4 regions of the Streptomyces sp. ATCC 21386 genome follow, and region 4 is predicted to be linked to each of the others. Evidence: riboswitches for the same ligand, from Rfam matches in the RefSeq annotation. Region 4 holds a riboswitch; each other region holds the start of a gene.

What was found. Region 4 has a riboswitch for cyclic di-AMP ahead of GWK25_RS40690 (M23 family metallopeptidase). Riboswitches for the same ligand answer to the same signal wherever they lie in the genome.
Positions count from the first base shown of each region.
Region 1: linked by a shared signal. The riboswitch ahead of GWK25_RS27925 (M23 family metallopeptidase) and the one ahead of GWK25_RS40690 (M23 family metallopeptidase) in region 4 are both predicted to bind cyclic di-AMP.
Region 2: linked by a shared signal. The riboswitch ahead of GWK25_RS04655 (C40 family peptidase) and the one ahead of GWK25_RS40690 (M23 family metallopeptidase) in region 4 are both predicted to bind cyclic di-AMP.
Region 3: linked by a shared signal. The riboswitch ahead of GWK25_RS09610 (M23 family metallopeptidase) and the one ahead of GWK25_RS40690 (M23 family metallopeptidase) in region 4 are both predicted to bind cyclic di-AMP.

Region 1 covers NZ_JAAVVL010000001.1:6,502,641-6,506,415, forward strand. Annotated here, with positions in the region: gene GWK25_RS27920 (SGNH/GDSL hydrolase family protein) at 24-809, opposite strand; gene GWK25_RS27925 (M23 family metallopeptidase) at 1,143-2,177, opposite strand; cyclic di-AMP (ydaO/yuaA leader) riboswitch at 2,182-2,340, opposite strand; gene GWK25_RS27930 (alpha-galactosidase) at 2,643-3,775, opposite strand, start outside.
Region 2 covers NZ_JAAVVL010000001.1:1,057,129-1,060,903, forward strand. Annotated here, with positions in the region: gene GWK25_RS04650 (hypothetical protein) at 1-252, shown strand, start outside; gene GWK25_RS04655 (C40 family peptidase) at 292-1,485, opposite strand; cyclic di-AMP (ydaO/yuaA leader) riboswitch at 1,494-1,666, opposite strand; gene pcrA (DNA helicase PcrA) at 1,908-3,775, shown strand, end outside.
Region 3 covers NZ_JAAVVL010000001.1:2,213,987-2,217,761, reverse strand. Annotated here, with positions in the region: gene GWK25_RS09620 (HPr family phosphocarrier protein) at 1-101, shown strand, start outside; gene GWK25_RS09615 (GntR family transcriptional regulator) at 270-974, opposite strand; gene GWK25_RS09610 (M23 family metallopeptidase) at 1,180-1,968, opposite strand; cyclic di-AMP (ydaO/yuaA leader) riboswitch at 1,981-2,155, opposite strand; gene GWK25_RS09605 (pitrilysin family protein) at 2,359-3,747, opposite strand; gene GWK25_RS09600 (pitrilysin family protein) at 3,744-3,775, opposite strand, start outside.
Region 4 covers NZ_JAAVVL010000001.1:9,480,520-9,484,294, reverse strand. Annotated here, with positions in the region: gene ribA (GTP cyclohydrolase II) at 1-292, shown strand, start outside; gene GWK25_RS40695 (PP2C family protein-serine/threonine phosphatase) at 453-1,556, shown strand; cyclic di-AMP (ydaO/yuaA leader) riboswitch at 1,867-2,027, shown strand; gene GWK25_RS40690 (M23 family metallopeptidase) at 2,038-3,099, shown strand; gene GWK25_RS40685 (cysteine hydrolase family protein) at 3,289-3,775, shown strand, end outside.

The DNA.
Region 1 (3,775 bases), 3.0 Mb from region 4:
TCAAGCCACGAACTCGGCCGCCCTCAAGCCACCGTCTCGATCCGCAACCTGATGTCGTCCGGCGACAGCTGCCCCTTCGCCGTCACATGGTCCCCGGAGGACTCCCCCCGCAGCCGCCGGCCGATCCACGGCACCAGATACTCCCGCGCCCACTGGATGTTGTCCCGCCGCATCTCCAGCGTCCCGCGCGGCGGCAACGGCGGCCACGGCTGATCGGGATCCGCCGGAACCTCGACCCCCAGCACCTGCCCTGCCCGCAGAGCGACCCGCGTGTGGCCCTCCGGGGAGAGATGCAGCCGGTCCAGGTCCCAGGCCCGCCGGTCCTGCACCGTCTTCAGCGACCACAGGTCCAGCACGGGGCACCCGTACCGGTCGGCGATGGCCCGGACATGCAGGTTGTACGTGGCGATCTTGCCCCGCAGATGCTTCAGCACCGGCACGTCACGGGTGTCGAACCCGGTCGTCACCATGACCGTGCCGACGGCCGAGGTGAGCCTGACGACCGCCCGCTCGAACCGCTCCGCGACCTCGTCGGGATCGGTGCCCGGCCGGATGATGTCGTTGCCGCCCGCGCAGAAGGAGATCAGATCGGGGGCGAGTTCCAGCGCCCTCGGCACCTGGTCCTCCACGATCTGGTCGAGGAGCTTCCCCCGCACGGCCAGGTTGGTGTAGTCGAAGTCGCCCTCGGGCAACCGGTCCGCGAGAAGCACCGCGAAACGGTCGGCCCAGCCGACGAACCGCCCGTCGGGCCCGGGATCGCCGACGCCCTCGGTGAAGCTGTCCCCCAGCGCCACGTACGACCCGATCATTGCTCTGCTGCCCTTCGAATCGTCTGTCACATCGGGCCATGATTCACCTTCGGATGTGACCTACGCGACCGTAACAAGGGCTTGACGGACGGTGAGATAGACCACGTGTCAAGTGTCGGTCAACCCGGAATACCCGGGCCCCGTCAGTGGAGCCTCCACACCCCGAAGCCCTCGAACCGGAAGTCACTCCACTCCACCACCGCACAACACGGTGATCATGAAGCCGCCACGGCCCAAACCGCACGCGACGGTCGCACGCCCGCAGCCCCCGGGGAACGCCGAAGGCCGGACCCCGGTCAGGGGGTCCGGCCTTCGGCGGGCGCGGCGGCGGGATCAGATGCCGACGCCCTTCGAACGGAGGTACGCCAGCGGGTCGATGTCCGAGCCGTAGTTCGGGCTGGTGCGCATCTCGAAGTGGAGGTGCGGTCCGGTGACGTTGCCGGTCGCGCCCGAGAGGCCGATCTGCTGGCCGCCGCTCACGGCCTGGCCGGCGGAGACGGAGATCGAGGACAGGTGGGCGTACTGGGCGTAGTAGCCGTCGGCGAGCCTGATGACGACCTGGTTGCCGTACGCGCCGCCCCAGCCGGCCGAGACGACGGTGCCCGCGCCCACGGCCTTGAGGCTGGTCCCGGTCGGGGCCACGAAGTCGACACCCGTGTGGTAGCCGCTGGACCACATGCTGCCGGCGGTCTTGTACGCGGTACCGACGGTCGCGCTCAGGATGGGCCGGCTGAAGCCGGAGGCGTTGGACGTCGAGGACTGGCCGCTCCCCGTGGAGGTCGACGCCTGAGTGTCCTTCGACTCCTGCTTCGCCGCACCCGAGGACTTCGAGGACTCGGCGGGCTTGGAGGACTCGGCGGGCTTCGAGGACTCGGCGGGCTTCGAGGACTGCGACAGCTGCGGCTTGGAGGAGGAGCGCGACGTCTCGCTCGACGCGGCCCGCTCACCGATGGTGAGCTTCAGCCCCGGGTGGATGAGCGAGGGGTCGGAGCCGACCGCCTCGCGGTTGTCCGAGTACAGCCGCTTCCAGCCCCCCTCGACGTCCTGCTCGTCCGCGATCTTCGCAAGGTAGTCGCCGACCTTGACCGAGTAGGTCTTGGGAGCCGCCTTCTTGGTGGCGGTTCTCTCCGCCTGCGCGGCCTTCTCGGCCTGCTCGATCCGCGCGCCCGCCTCGGCCGCGGCTTTCTCGGCGGCGATCGTGGTCGCCTTCTCGGAGACACCGGAGACGGTGCCGCTCGGGGTCGCGGCGTGGGCGCCTGCGGCCCCGATCAACGGCAGCGCGAGCGCCGCGCCACCGGTCCCGGCGGCGGCGATCGAGCGGGTGAAGCGCTGGGACTTCGGACGGCGGTGCTTACCCTTCGCGGGCATGACGAATTCCTCTCCGGCGCCTGCGAGGTGAGCTGTCGGGTGCGGACTGGAGATGTCCGGCCGTGTTTGCGCACGGCTTTACCCCTAGCCGTTCCGGAGACCGGAACAGGCGGTGATTCCTGTGGGTCCCCCGCTCCTGCCGTGGATCGGGTCGGTACGCGGCTCCGGTCGGCGGCAGGATTGGGCGTCCGTCCGGATTGACGCCGAACGTAAGCGACTTGTGCCCACAGAAACAACCATGGGGACTTTCTGTGCGTCTTCCTCCCTGATCCTTACTTCAATCCGCCATCACGCTCCGTCAATGAACGGTCTAGCGCGTATTCCAACCTCCCTGGAAATCAGCGCGAATTACGTGGACATGACGGCAACGGAACGTCACGAATATGACGCTGCTCACGCGCTTACGGCCCAGTAGGCTTTATTCCGGGGCTTGTTGGAATTACAGCTCCATTTCGGACAGATCGCTCAAGTGCGACGCAGGCGGATAACCTTCGCATCGAAGTCGCCACGCAGCCCCGTCGGCAATCCATGGTGCGTCAGCACGGCACCTCGGTACGTTTCGCCCGTTTCGCGGCACTCGTACGTCGCCGCCGGGTCCAGCCCGCGCAGCCGGAGCGGGGCGAGCGGCTCTCCGTAGTGCTGGGCCTGGAGCAGCGCGAGGACGACCACCTCGTCATCCTGGACGTACTCCACGGCGCTCAGCCCTCCCGTCGGCGGCCGCAGTCGGTACAGGTCGCCCCGCTGCACGACCGGCCGGATCTCCTTGTACAGCTCCACCCACTCCCGGGCCTCGGCGAGCTCCGCCTCGCTCCACTCCGTGAGGTCGCCGCCCACGCCGAGCACACCCGCCATCGCGCTGACGAACCGGAACCGCAGCGAGCTGACCCGCCCGTTGAGCTGGTTGTTCGGGCTGTCGGTGACCCACGCGGCCATGCTCCGGGCGGGATGGATCTGGCTGAAGCCGTGCTGGATGGCGAGCCGGTCGAGCGGGTCGGTGTTGTCGGAGGTCCACACCTGGTCCGTCCGCGCCAGGACCCCGAGGTCGATCCGGCCGCCGCCACCCGAGCACGACTCGAACGCGACCCCCGGGTGCGCGGCCCGCAGCCGGTCCAGCAGGGCGTAGAAGGCGTGCACGTGCTCCACCCACAGCTTCTGCGGATAGGGCTCGCCGGGCCAGCCGGCGTCGGTGAAGCAGCGGTTGAAGTCCCACTTCACATAGTCGATCGGGGCGCTGGACAGGAGGGTGTCGAGCCGCTCCCAGAGGTATTCCTGGACGTCCTCGCGCGCGAGATTGAGTACGAGTTGATTACGCAGTTCCGTCCGCTTTCGCCCCGGTTGGAACTGTGCCCACTCGGGGTGCGCCCGGTACAGCTCACTGTCCGGGTTGACCATTTCCGGCTCGACCCAGATGCCGAACTGCATCCCGAGGGCGTGCACCTGCTCGGCGAGCGGCCCCAGCCCCTTCGGGAAACGGTCCGGATTGGGGGTCCAGTCGCCGAGGCCGGCCCGGTCGCTGGTCCGCGCCCCGAACCAGCCGTCGTCCACGACGAACAGCTCGACCCCGATCGCCGCGGCCCGCCGTGCGAGCGCCCCCTGCT
Region 2 (3,775 bases), 8.4 Mb from region 4:
GCCCGCTTCGTCCCCGCCATGCTGCACGGCGCCCTCACGATGCTCGTCACCGGCGCCCTCCTCGTCGGCCTCAACCAGGCCGACGACCAGCCCGTCGACAACATCAAGATCGGCGTCAAGCTCGCGCTGCTGATCGTGATCCTCGGCCTGGTCTACGTGAAGCGCGACGAGGAGCGGGTGGAGAAGCCGCTCTTCGCCCTGGTGGGCGCGCTGACCACCGCCAACGTCTTCATCGCGGTGCTCTGGACCTGAGGCGAGCCACGCGGTGAGGCATCCGGGGGCGAGCCCCGGTCACGCGGGCCGCACCACGCTGTGGATCGAGGACTCGCCGTCGTAGAAGACCGACTCCTCGCGGACGTACGTACCCGGCTTGGGAGCGTGGATCATCATGCCGTTGCCGATGTAGATGCCGACGTGGCCGATGTTGTCGTAGAAGAAGACGAGGTCGCCCGGCCTGGCGTCGGCGAGGGGGACGGTGGTGCCCGCCTCGACCTGGTCGTAGGTGGTGCGCGGGAGGTCGACGCCGGCGGCCTTCCAGGCGGCCTGGGTGAGGCCGGAGCAGTCGTAGGAGCCGGGGCCGGTGGCGCCCCACACGTACGGCTTGCCGATCTGCGCGCGGGCGAAGGCCAGGACCTTGGTCGCCTTCGCGGCGTAGGTGGAGTCCTCGACGGGGGCGGTGGTCCCGCTGGTGACGGGGGACGTCTCCGTGCCGGCGGCGGTCCCGCCCTGGGCCTCCTGGGCCCCCTGGGTGCTCGGGGCCTCCTGGCTCGCCTGCTGTGCCGCCTGCCGGCGCGCGAGTTCCTCCGCCTTGCGGTCGGCCTCCTCCCGCTCGCGCTGTTCGATCGCGGCGAGCCGGGCCTTCTCCTCGGCGGTCAGGGTGGAGAGCAGTTCGCGGGCCTCGGCGAGTTTCGCCTGGACCTTGGCCTTGCTGGTCTTGAGGGCGTTCTGCGACTCGGTGAGCTTCTCGAGGCTGTCGCTCGCCGTCCGGCGCTGCTCCGCCGCGTCGGCCTGCTCGGTGACGTACGCGTCGACGGCCTGCTTCTGGCGGTCCGTCAGCCGGTCCATCAGCTGGTTCTGGTCGAAGTAGTCCTGCGGGTTGTCCGCGAGGAGCAGCGAGGCCTGGTCCGGGGCGGACGCGCCGTTGCGGTACTGGGCCGCGGCGAACGATCCCAGTTCCTCCCGCGCCTCGTTCAGCTTCTCCGTGCGCTTGGCGACGTCGTCGAGGAGGGTGTCGACCTTCTTCTTCTGCTTGGTCGTCCTCTCCTTGGCCGCGTTGTAGTTCTCGGTCGCCGACCCGGCCTGGCGGTAGAGGTCGTCGACCTTCTTCTCGACTTCCTCCAGGCTCGGCCTGTCGTCGTCGGAGGGCGCGGCCGTGGCCGTCTGGGAGAGCAGGGCCACGGAGGTGAGGGCGGCCGTGGCGAGAGCGGGGGTGCGTATGCCCGCGCGCGTCCGGCCGGTCGGACGCGGCTTGCGGTGCGGCGCCATGGTGCGGCGTCTCCTTCCGTAGTCCGCCTACCGAGTTAGCTGTCGGGTTCGGGCGCAAGCTTCGGAAGGTTTGCCCTACGACCCTTGCCGCGAGCGGCGGTCGGGTCGATTCACCCCAGAGGTCGGTGGGTCCCCGGCTCCGGCGCCGCGGGAGGCGTACCGGACTCGGCGGAGGCCGTGCGGCCCGGCGACGTTCGCCGGTTGTGTCGTACGGCCCAAGAGAAGAAGCTAGCCAACTCGTGGGTCCCGTGTGAAGGTTGATGTTCGATATGCCCGATACGTTTTCGTGACCTTAGCCTCGGGCGCGCGACAGGCGGTACGCTCGATCGCTCACCGTCGTGAGGTGAGCGCGGTGAGTGGTGGGTGCGGACTTCCCGGGGCGGCCCCTCGCTGTCAGTGGGGGCGCCTAGACTCGGAGAGCGATGAGCAGCCTCTTTGACGACAGCTTCCTGGCGGACCTCCAGGCCCCTCGCGGCCATGCGGAGGAGCCCCCGCCGCCGCCCGAGGACGATCACGTACCGGAGCCGCTTCCGGACGATCTGTTCGGCGGGAAGTTCGACGTGCCACCGGACCGGGACGAGTACTACCGGGGCGGTGCCCCCCGCCCGGCGCTCGACGCGGCGGCTCTCCTGGACGGGCTCAACGAGAACCAGCGCGCGGCCGTGGTGCACGCCGGGTCCCCTCTGCTCATCGTCGCCGGCGCGGGTTCCGGCAAGACCCGGGTGCTCACCCACCGCATCGCCCATCTGCTCGGTGAGCGGCATGTCCACCCGGGCCAGATCCTCGCGATCACCTTCACCAACAAGGCCGCCGGTGAGATGAAGGAGCGCGTCGAGCAGCTCGTCGGCCCGCGCGCGAACGCGATGTGGGTCATGACCTTCCACAGCGCGTGCGTCAGGATCCTGCGGCGCGAGTCGAAGAAGCTCGGCTTCACGTCCTCCTTCTCGATCTACGACGCCGCCGACAGCAAGCGGCTGATGGCACTCGTCTGCCGTGATCTGGACCTCGACCCGAAGCGCTTCCCGCCGAAGTCCTTCAGCGCCAAGATCTCGAACCTGAAGAACGAGCTGATCGACGAGGAGGACTTCGCCGCCCAGGCCGCCGACGGCTTCGAGAAGACCCTCGCCCAGGCCTACGCGCTCTACCAGTCCCGCCTCCGCGAGGCGAACGCGCTCGACTTCGACGACCTGATCATGACGACGGTCAATCTGCTGCGCGCCTTCCCGGACGTCGCCGAGCACTACCGCCGTCGCTTCCGTCATGTCCTCGTCGATGAGTACCAGGACACCAACCACGCCCAGTACGCCCTGGTCAGAGAGCTGGTCGGCACCTCCGAGCACCCGGTGGACGTGCCGCCGGCCGAGTGGGACGTGCCGCCCGCGGAGCTCTGCGTCGTGGGTGACGCGGACCAGTCGATCTACGCCTTCCGCGGCGCGACCATCCGCAACATCCTCCAGTTCGAGGAGGACTACCCGGACGCGACGACGATCCTGCTGGAGCAGAACTACCGCTCCACACAGACGATCCTCTCCGCGGCCAACGCGGTCATCGAGCGCAACGAGTCCCGCCGCCCGAAGAACCTGTGGACCAACGCGGGCGCCGGTGCGCAGATCACCGGCTACGTCGCCGACACCGAGCACGACGAGGCCCAGTTCGTCGCCGACGAGATAGACCGACTGACGGACGCGGGCCACGCGAAGGCCGGCGACGTCGCCGTCTTCTACCGGACGAACGCCCAGTCCCGTGTCTTCGAAGAGGTGTTCATCCGCGTCGGCCTGCCCTACAAGGTCGTCGGCGGCGTCCGCTTCTACGAGCGCAAGGAGGTCCGGGACGTCCTCGCGTATCTGCGTGTCCTCGCCAACCCCGAGGACTCCGTCCCCTTGCGCCGCATCCTCAACGTGCCAAAACGCGGCATCGGCGACCGTGCCGAGGCGATGATCGACGCCCTCTCCCAGCGCGAGAAGATCAGCTTCCCGCAGGCCCTGAAGCGCGTGGACGAGGCGTACGGCATGGCGGCCCGGTCGACCAACGCGGTCAAGCGGTTCAACACGTTGATGGAGGACCTGCGGACCGTCGTGGAGTCCGGCGCCGGACCGGCGACCGTCCTGGAAGCCGTCCTCGAACGCACGGGCTACCTGGCCGAGTTGCAGGCCTCCACCGACCAGCAGGACGAGACCCGTATCGAGAACCTCCAGGAACTCGCCGCGGTCGCCCTGGAGTTCGAGCAGGAGGCCGGTGCCGCGGAGGGCGAGACCGAGGGCGGTGCGGCGGGTACGACCTCCGCCGGGCT
Region 3 (3,775 bases), 7.3 Mb from region 4:
AGATCGTGCTCGCCTCCGACGCCGAGGGCGCGGACGTCGCGCTCGACCGTCTGGCGAAGCTCGTCGCCGAGGGGCTGGAAGAACTCCCCGAGACGGTCTGAGCGACCAGGTAACCCGAGCGGAAAGGCCTGAAAGGCCACCCCCGCACACATCGAAGGGCTCGTCCATTTTATCGGACGGGCCCTTCGCATTTACCTCTTATTTCCGGTCTGCGGGCAGCAGAAAAAATGCCCCTCGGAATTCTTCCCTCTTTGTATACGGCGTACGTGTTAATGCCGCAGGCTCGGCATGTTTACGGGGTGTTGCGAAGTCCTCACACGCTCCGGACGCTCCGCCCCGCCGCCCCCGGCCGGAAATCGGAGCCGGTGCGCGGCGGTGGCCCGCTCGGTGTGCAGGGACGTGATCGTCCGGGCCCGGTCGCTGTCGCCGCGCGCGACCGCGTCCACGATGCTGCCGTGCTCCGCCCACGACTCCACGGGGTCGGACGGCGCCTCCACCGCGTACATCCAGGCGATCTTGTGCCGCAGCTGGGCGAGTGTCGAGGTCAGGGCAGGGCTGCCGGACGCCTGTGCGAGCGTCTCGTGGAACCAGCCGCCCAGGGAGCGCAGATCCTCGCTGTTGCCCCTCCTGGCCCGCTCCTGGCCCAGCCTGACCAGGCCGCGCAACACCTTGAGGTGCGCCTCCGTACGGCGCTGCGCGGCGCGGGCGGCCCCCAGGGGCTCCAGCAGCATGCGCATCTCCAGCAGGTCGGCAGCCTCCTGCTCGGTCGGCTCGGCGACGCACGCGCCCGCGTGCCGACGGGTCACCACGAACCCCTCGGCCTCCAGCGTGCGCAGGGCCTCGCGCACGGGCACCCGGCTGACGCCGTACCGGCGGGCGAGCAGTTCCTCGGTGAGCCGGCTGCCGCGCTCGTAGACACCCGCGACGATGTCATCACGGATCGCCGTGCATACCGAGTGCGCCGGAATACGCATGACCGACCTCCGCCTTAATCCCCGTGAAACGTCGATGATTGACGTGTGTTCCAGCGACTCTATTGCAGCGGGCGGGAATTTCCGATGGCGGACCGGAATCCGAGGATATTTTTTGGACAGGAGCTACGTCACACGGCGGGTATGCGCGAACGAGGAAAGCCCCGGCTCGGTGAGCCGGGGCCTCCAGGGAAGCGTCGGGTACGCGTCAGACGTTCACGCCGTGCGAACGCAGGTACGCGGCGGGGTCGATGTCCGAGCCGTACTCGGCCGTCGTCCGGGCCTCGAAGTGCAGGTGCGCCCCGGTGACGTTGCCGGTCGCCCCGGAGAGGCCTATCTGCTGCCCCGGGGTGACCGTCTGGCCGACGGAGACGCCGATGGACGACAGGTGGCCGTACTGGGTGTAGGTGCCGTCGTTCATCTTGATGACGATGTTGTTGCCGTAGGCACCGCCCCAGCCCGCCTCGACGACGGTGCCGGCGCCGACCGCGAGGACGGCCGTGCCGGACGCGGCGTGGAAGTCGACACCGGTGTGGCTGCCGGAGGACCAGACGGCACCGCCGGTCTTGTAGCCGGTGGAGATGTAGGAGCCGCTGATGGGGGCGACATAGGCGTTGAGGCGCTCACGCTCGGCCGCGCGGGCGGCGCGGGCCTTGATCTCCTCGCGCTCCTTGGCGGCGGCACGTTCCTGCTCGGCCTTCTCGGCGGCGGCCTTCCTGGCCTCCTCCTGTGCCTTCTTCTTCACCGCGGCCACCTCGGCCGCCTGCTCCTGGGCGGCGGCCTGGGCGTCGACCTGGTCGGCGACCGTGTCGCCGAGGGTGATGATCTGGTTCAGGCCGGTCTGCTCGACGGCGGGCTCCTCCGCGGCGAGCGCGGGGCCGGCCAGGGTGCCGAAGACGCCGGTGGTGGTGAGAGCGGCCACGCCCACGTTCCTCGTGGTCGCGCGCTGCACACGGCTCGGACGGCGGTGCTTCCCGGGGGCGCGGGTGAACGCCATGAAGTGGCTGGTCCTTTCCTTCCTTCTCGCCTACCGGGTTAGCTGACGGGTTCGGAGCAGGAAGGTCTCCTACGGCCACCCCTCGTTTCGCGTCGCTCCGCGAAGGGCACCCGATTCACCCCAGGGACTGTGATGGGTCCCCGGCTCCCCTGGCTCGCGCCATGTGGGGACTCGGCGATGACTGTCCGGTGCCGCGGCTGCGGCGAACTTCTGACGAACAGCCGGACCGACGCTAAGTGGGACGTCTTCGAAATAACAAACGGATCACAGGATTTGTTAACTACGCCACAGGGCAGACACACAACCTCCGCCATCAATACGGACAAACAGGGGCCCTGGTGACTGTTCCGTCACCAGGGCCCCACTGACACGCGTCCGTCCGGTCGCCCCCTACTCGGCCGGGACGACGGTGACTTCGCCGATTCCGAGGGCCCTGACGGGCTCCTCGATCTGCGCTGCGTCCCCGACGAGGACGGTCACCAGACGGTCCACCGGGAAGGCGCTCACGGCCGCCGCGGTGGCCTCCACGGTGCCGGTGGCGGCGAGTTGGCGGTACAGCGTCGACTGGTAGTCGTCCGGCAGGTACTGCTCGACCTGGTCGGCCAGCGTGCTCGCCACGGCCGCGGCCGTCTCGAACTTGAGGGGTGCCACCCCGACGAGGTTCTGCACGGCGACGTCGCGCTCGGCGTCGGTCAGGCCCTCGGCCGCGAGGGTGCGCAGCACCGTCCACAGGTCATCGAGCGCCGGACCGGTGTTGGGGGTGTCGACGGAACCGCTGATGGCGAGCATCGAGATGCCCGAACCGTCGGGCGCGGCCCGCAGCACCTGGCCGAACGCCCGCACGCCGTAGGTGTAACCCTTCTCCTCGCGCAGGACGCGGTCCAGGCGGGAGGTGAGGGTGCCCCCGAGGCAGTAGGTGCCGAGCACCTGCGCCGGCCACACGCGGTCGTGCCGGTCGGCGCCGACGCGGCCGATGAGCAACTGGGTCTGCACGGAACCGGGCCGGTCCACGATGATCACGCGCCCCGTGTCGTCGGCGGTCACCGACGGCACGGGCCGCGGCGCGCCCGGGGAACCGGTCCAGGCGCCCAGGGTGTCGGCGAGCAGGGCGTCGAGGTCGACGCCAGTGAGGTCGCCGACGACCACGGCGGTGGCCGTCGCGGGGCGCACGTGGCGCTCGTAGAAGGCGCGTACGGCCGCGGAGTCGATGCCCTCGACGGTCTCCTCGGTGCCCTGGCGGGGCCGCGACATCCGGGAGGTGGCCGGGAACAGCTGCCGGGACAGCTCCTTGGCGGCCCGGCGGCCCGGGTTGGCCGTCTCGTGCGGGATCTCGTCGAGCCGGTTGGCCACCAGCCGCTCGATCTCCGCGTCCTCGAACGCCGGCGCCCGCAGGGCGTCGGCGAGCAGGCCGAGGGCCTTCTCCAGCCGCGACACCGGCACTTCGAGGGACAGCCGCACACCGGGGTGGTCGGCGTGCGAGTCGAGGGTGGCGCCGCAGCGCTCCAGCTCGGCGGCGAACTCCTCTGCCGTGTGCTTGTCGGTGCCCTCGGAGAAGGCCCTGGTCATGATGGTGGCGACGCCCTCGATGCCGGCGGGCTCGGCGTCCAGGGGAGCGTCGAGGAGCACCTCCACCGCGACGACCTGCTGGCCGGGCCGGTGGCAGCGCAGCACGGTCATGCCGTTGTCCAGGGTGCCGCGCTCGGGCGCCGGGAACGCCCAGGGCCGGGCCTCGCCGGCCTGCGGCTGCGGGTGGAAGTCCATGGTCGCGAGCTCGGTCACTTCGCCGACTCCTCGGTCTCGTCGGTGG
Region 4 (3,775 bases):
CGAGGCGAACGCGGCGCTCGGGCTGCCGGAGGACGCCCGCGACTACACGGCGGCGGCCCAGATGCTGGGTGCCCTCGGCATCGACGAGCTGGACCTGCTCTCCAACAACCCCGACAAGGCGCAGCAGTTGCGCGACCTCGGCGTGGCCGTGCGCGACCGTGTGCCCACGGGCGTCTTCACCACCGCCCACAACGTCCGCTACCTGCGCGCCAAGGTCCTCCAGACCCAGCACACGCTCCCCCTGCACGAGCTGACGGGCGCGACAGGACTGACCGGCCTCTCGGCGGGCTGAGCCCCGCCCGCCCGCCGCCCCCTTCCCGCCCGCCGCCCCCTTCCCGCCCTCCGCGCCCCTCCCCCCGTCTCCCCGCTAGCCCACTCGGCCCCGCCGACTCGCCGTGTCGGCCGCCCCCCGAAACCCTGTAGCCGTGGGGCAGCGAGAGGACGCGGAGGGCATGCGGGAGCCGGGTGGGCGGCGGTTCTCGTACGCCCGCACGCTCGCCCGTGCGCTTCCCGTGCTGCTGATCGCCGTCGGCCTCTTCTACGACCACTTCACGCCGCGCGAGTTCACCGCGGTCCCCTTCTTCACCGCCGCGCCCCTGGTGGCGGCCCCGCTCTTCTCGCTGTTCGGCACGGTGGTTATCGGCGCCGCGTCGGGGGTCGGGATCACCGGCGTACGCCTCTACTACGACGACGCGGGCCATGAAGACGCGATCACCGAGATCACCACGGTGGCCACCGTCGCCGTACTGGCCGTACTGATCAACCGCCTCGTCCGCCGCAGCGACGCCCGGCTCGCCACCGCCCGGGAGATCGCCGAGGCGGCGCAGCGGGCCGTGCTCCCGGTGCCGCAGGAGCGGATCGGCGGGCTGGAGATCGCCGCGCGGTACGAGGCCGCGCAGGCCGGGGCGTCGATCGGCGGCGATCTGTACGCGGTGCAGGACTCACCCCACGGCGTACGGCTCATCGTCGGCGACGTACGCGGCAAGGGACTGGGAGCGGTGTCGGCGGTGGCGGTGCTGATCGGGGCGTTCCGGGAGGCGGCCGAGCAGGAGGCGACGCTCGAAGCGGTGGCCCAACGGCTGGAACGGGCGCTGGCCCGGGAGGGGACGCGGCGGGAGGCCGCACGGAGGGACGTGGCGGTGGAGCGCGAGGGGTTCGTGACGGCCGTGCTCGCGGAGTTCCCGCACGGCGCGGTCCGCGCCCGGATCGTCAACCGGGGCCACCCCTCGCCCCTGCTGCTGCACGCCGACGGCACGCTGTGCATCCTGGACACCCCGCAGCCCGCGCTGCCGCTCGGCATGGACGACCTGGGCACCTGGCCGGACCGCGCGGAGGAGACCGGGTTCCCGCCCGGCGCCACGCTGCTCTTCTACACCGACGGTCTGTCCGAGGCGCGCGACGCGCACGGTGTCTTCTACGACCCGGCCGCGCGCCTTTCTGGCCGGGTGTTCACCGCCCCGGGCGCCCTGCTGACGACGCTCGCGGAGGAGGTGCGCCGGCACACGGGCGACCGCACCACGGACGACATGGCCCTCTTGGCGGTCCGCCGCCCGTGAGCTGTGGCGGTCCGCCGCCCGTGAGCTGTGGCCGCCCGAAGTCCGTGAGGTGTGATCGTCCGACGTTCGTGAGGTGGAGATGTCACCGAGCGTGTCCGGCCCGCCGTTCTCCGTATAAGAACTGACGTCACGTCAGGGCAACTGTTACTCGCAAGTCAAGGTCAACTCGCCCGTTTTCGGCCCCTCATGACCCGTAAAGTCCAGCGCGGAGAACGGAACGATCATGCAGAACAGCTTGGAATGGAGTGCTCGCGTCTATTAACGTTCGATAACGCAGCGCGGTCGTCCCAGCCGTCACAAGAGACGGCTCCGTGCTCACGCGCCGAATCCCGCAAGGGAACCGGGGAACCACCACCCTGGGGTGAATCGCACGGAAACCGCCGTGGCAGTAGGCACGACGGTTTACGCGCGTAGGAGACCTTCCTGCTCCGAACCCGTCAGCTAACCCGGTAGGCGAGAAGGAAGGAAGGAGTACGCCCACGTGGCGTCGAACCGGTCCGCGACCGAAGCCCCGTTCGTGCCGGCCCAACGTGAAGGCGAGAGCCAGACGTTCGGCTACGGCAGCTACAACAGCGACAACGAGGGCCCCTGGCAGGAGTGGAACCCCAGCGAGGATTCCCTTCGCCCCGTTCGCGGTCGGCACCGCGTGGCCAAGAAGACCGGCGTACTCGCCCGTAACGGACTCGCCCGTAGCTCCACGGTTCTCGGCGTCGGTGTCATAGCCGCCGTCAGCGGTGCCGGGATGGCGAGCGCGCAGTCCGGCAAGGCCCCCGTCTCCATATCGATGCCCGACATGCCGAACGTCGGCTCGGTCTTCGAGGACGAGGCCGACGAGCCGGAGCCCGAGGGCTCCACCTCCCCCCTCAGCAGCGCGGGTCTGATCGCCGCCGACACCGAGCAGGGCACCGCGGACGCCGGAGAGGCGCTGCGCGCCCGCATCATGGCGCAGGCCGAGTCCCAGCAGGACGCCTTCGACAAGGCTGCCGCCGAGGCCGCGCAGACCGCCGCCGCGGAGAAGGCCGCCGAGCAGGCCGCCAAGGAGAAGAAGGAAGCCGAGGCCAAGGAGGCCGCCGCCAAGAAGAAGGCGGAGGAGGAGGCCGCGGCGAAGAAGGAAGCCGAGCGTCTCGCCGCACTGGCCAAGCAGTTCGCCCTTCCCACCTCCTCGTACACGCTCACCTCCACCTTCGGTCAGGCCGGCCCGTACTGGTCCTCCGGCTACCACACCGGCCTCGACTTCGCGGCCCCCACCGGCACCCTCATCAAGGCCGTCCACAGCGGCACCATCACGCAGGCCGGCTACGAGGGCTCCTACGGCTACAAGACCGTTCTCACCCTCGATGACGGCACCGAGATCTGGTACGCCCACCAGTCCTCCATCGGCGTGAGCGTCGGCCAGAAGGTCGCCACCGGCGACGTCATCGGCCGCGTCGGCGCCACCGGCAACGTCACGGGCGCCCACCTCCACATGGAGGTTCACCCCGGCGGCTCCAGCAGCGGCATCGACCCGGCGGCCTGGCTCCGCAGCAAGGGCCTCAACCCGTAACCGCCGGCCTCACCCCGAAGCAACGACGCCGCGTACGCCCATGGGCCTACGCGGCGTTCGTCTTGTCCCCTGTGACGCCCCCGACCTCCCTGGATCTCCCTGGACCTCCCCGGACCTCCCTGGACCTCCCCGGGTCCCCTCGGCTCCCCTCGGCTCCCCGAGAACTCCCCCGCAGAAGGGTCGGCAGACATGGCGAAGAGCGCACTTCTCGTGATGGACGTCCAACGCGACGTCGTGGCCATCGCGGACGACGGGTCCGGCTATCTGCCGCGCCTGCGCAGGGCGATCGACGGAGCACGGGCCGCCGAGATCCCCGTGATCTACGTCGTGATGGGGTTACGGCCGGGCGCTCCGGAGATCAGCCCGCGCAACAAGGTGATGGCGAACGTGGTGCGGGCCGGCCTGTTCACCGAGGGCGAGCCCGGCACCGAGATTCATGACGAGGTCGTGCCCCGCCAGGGCGAGGTCGTGGTCACCAAGAGACGGGGAAGCGCGTTCTCGGGCAGCGACCTCGACCTGGTGCTCAGGGCGCGCGACATCGACAGCCTCGTCCTCACCGGCATCGCCACCAGCGCCGTGGTGCTGTCCACCCTGTGGCGCGCCATCGACCTGGACTTCGGCGTCACCGTCCTATCGGACGGCTGCCTCGACACCGATCCCGTGGTCCACACGATGC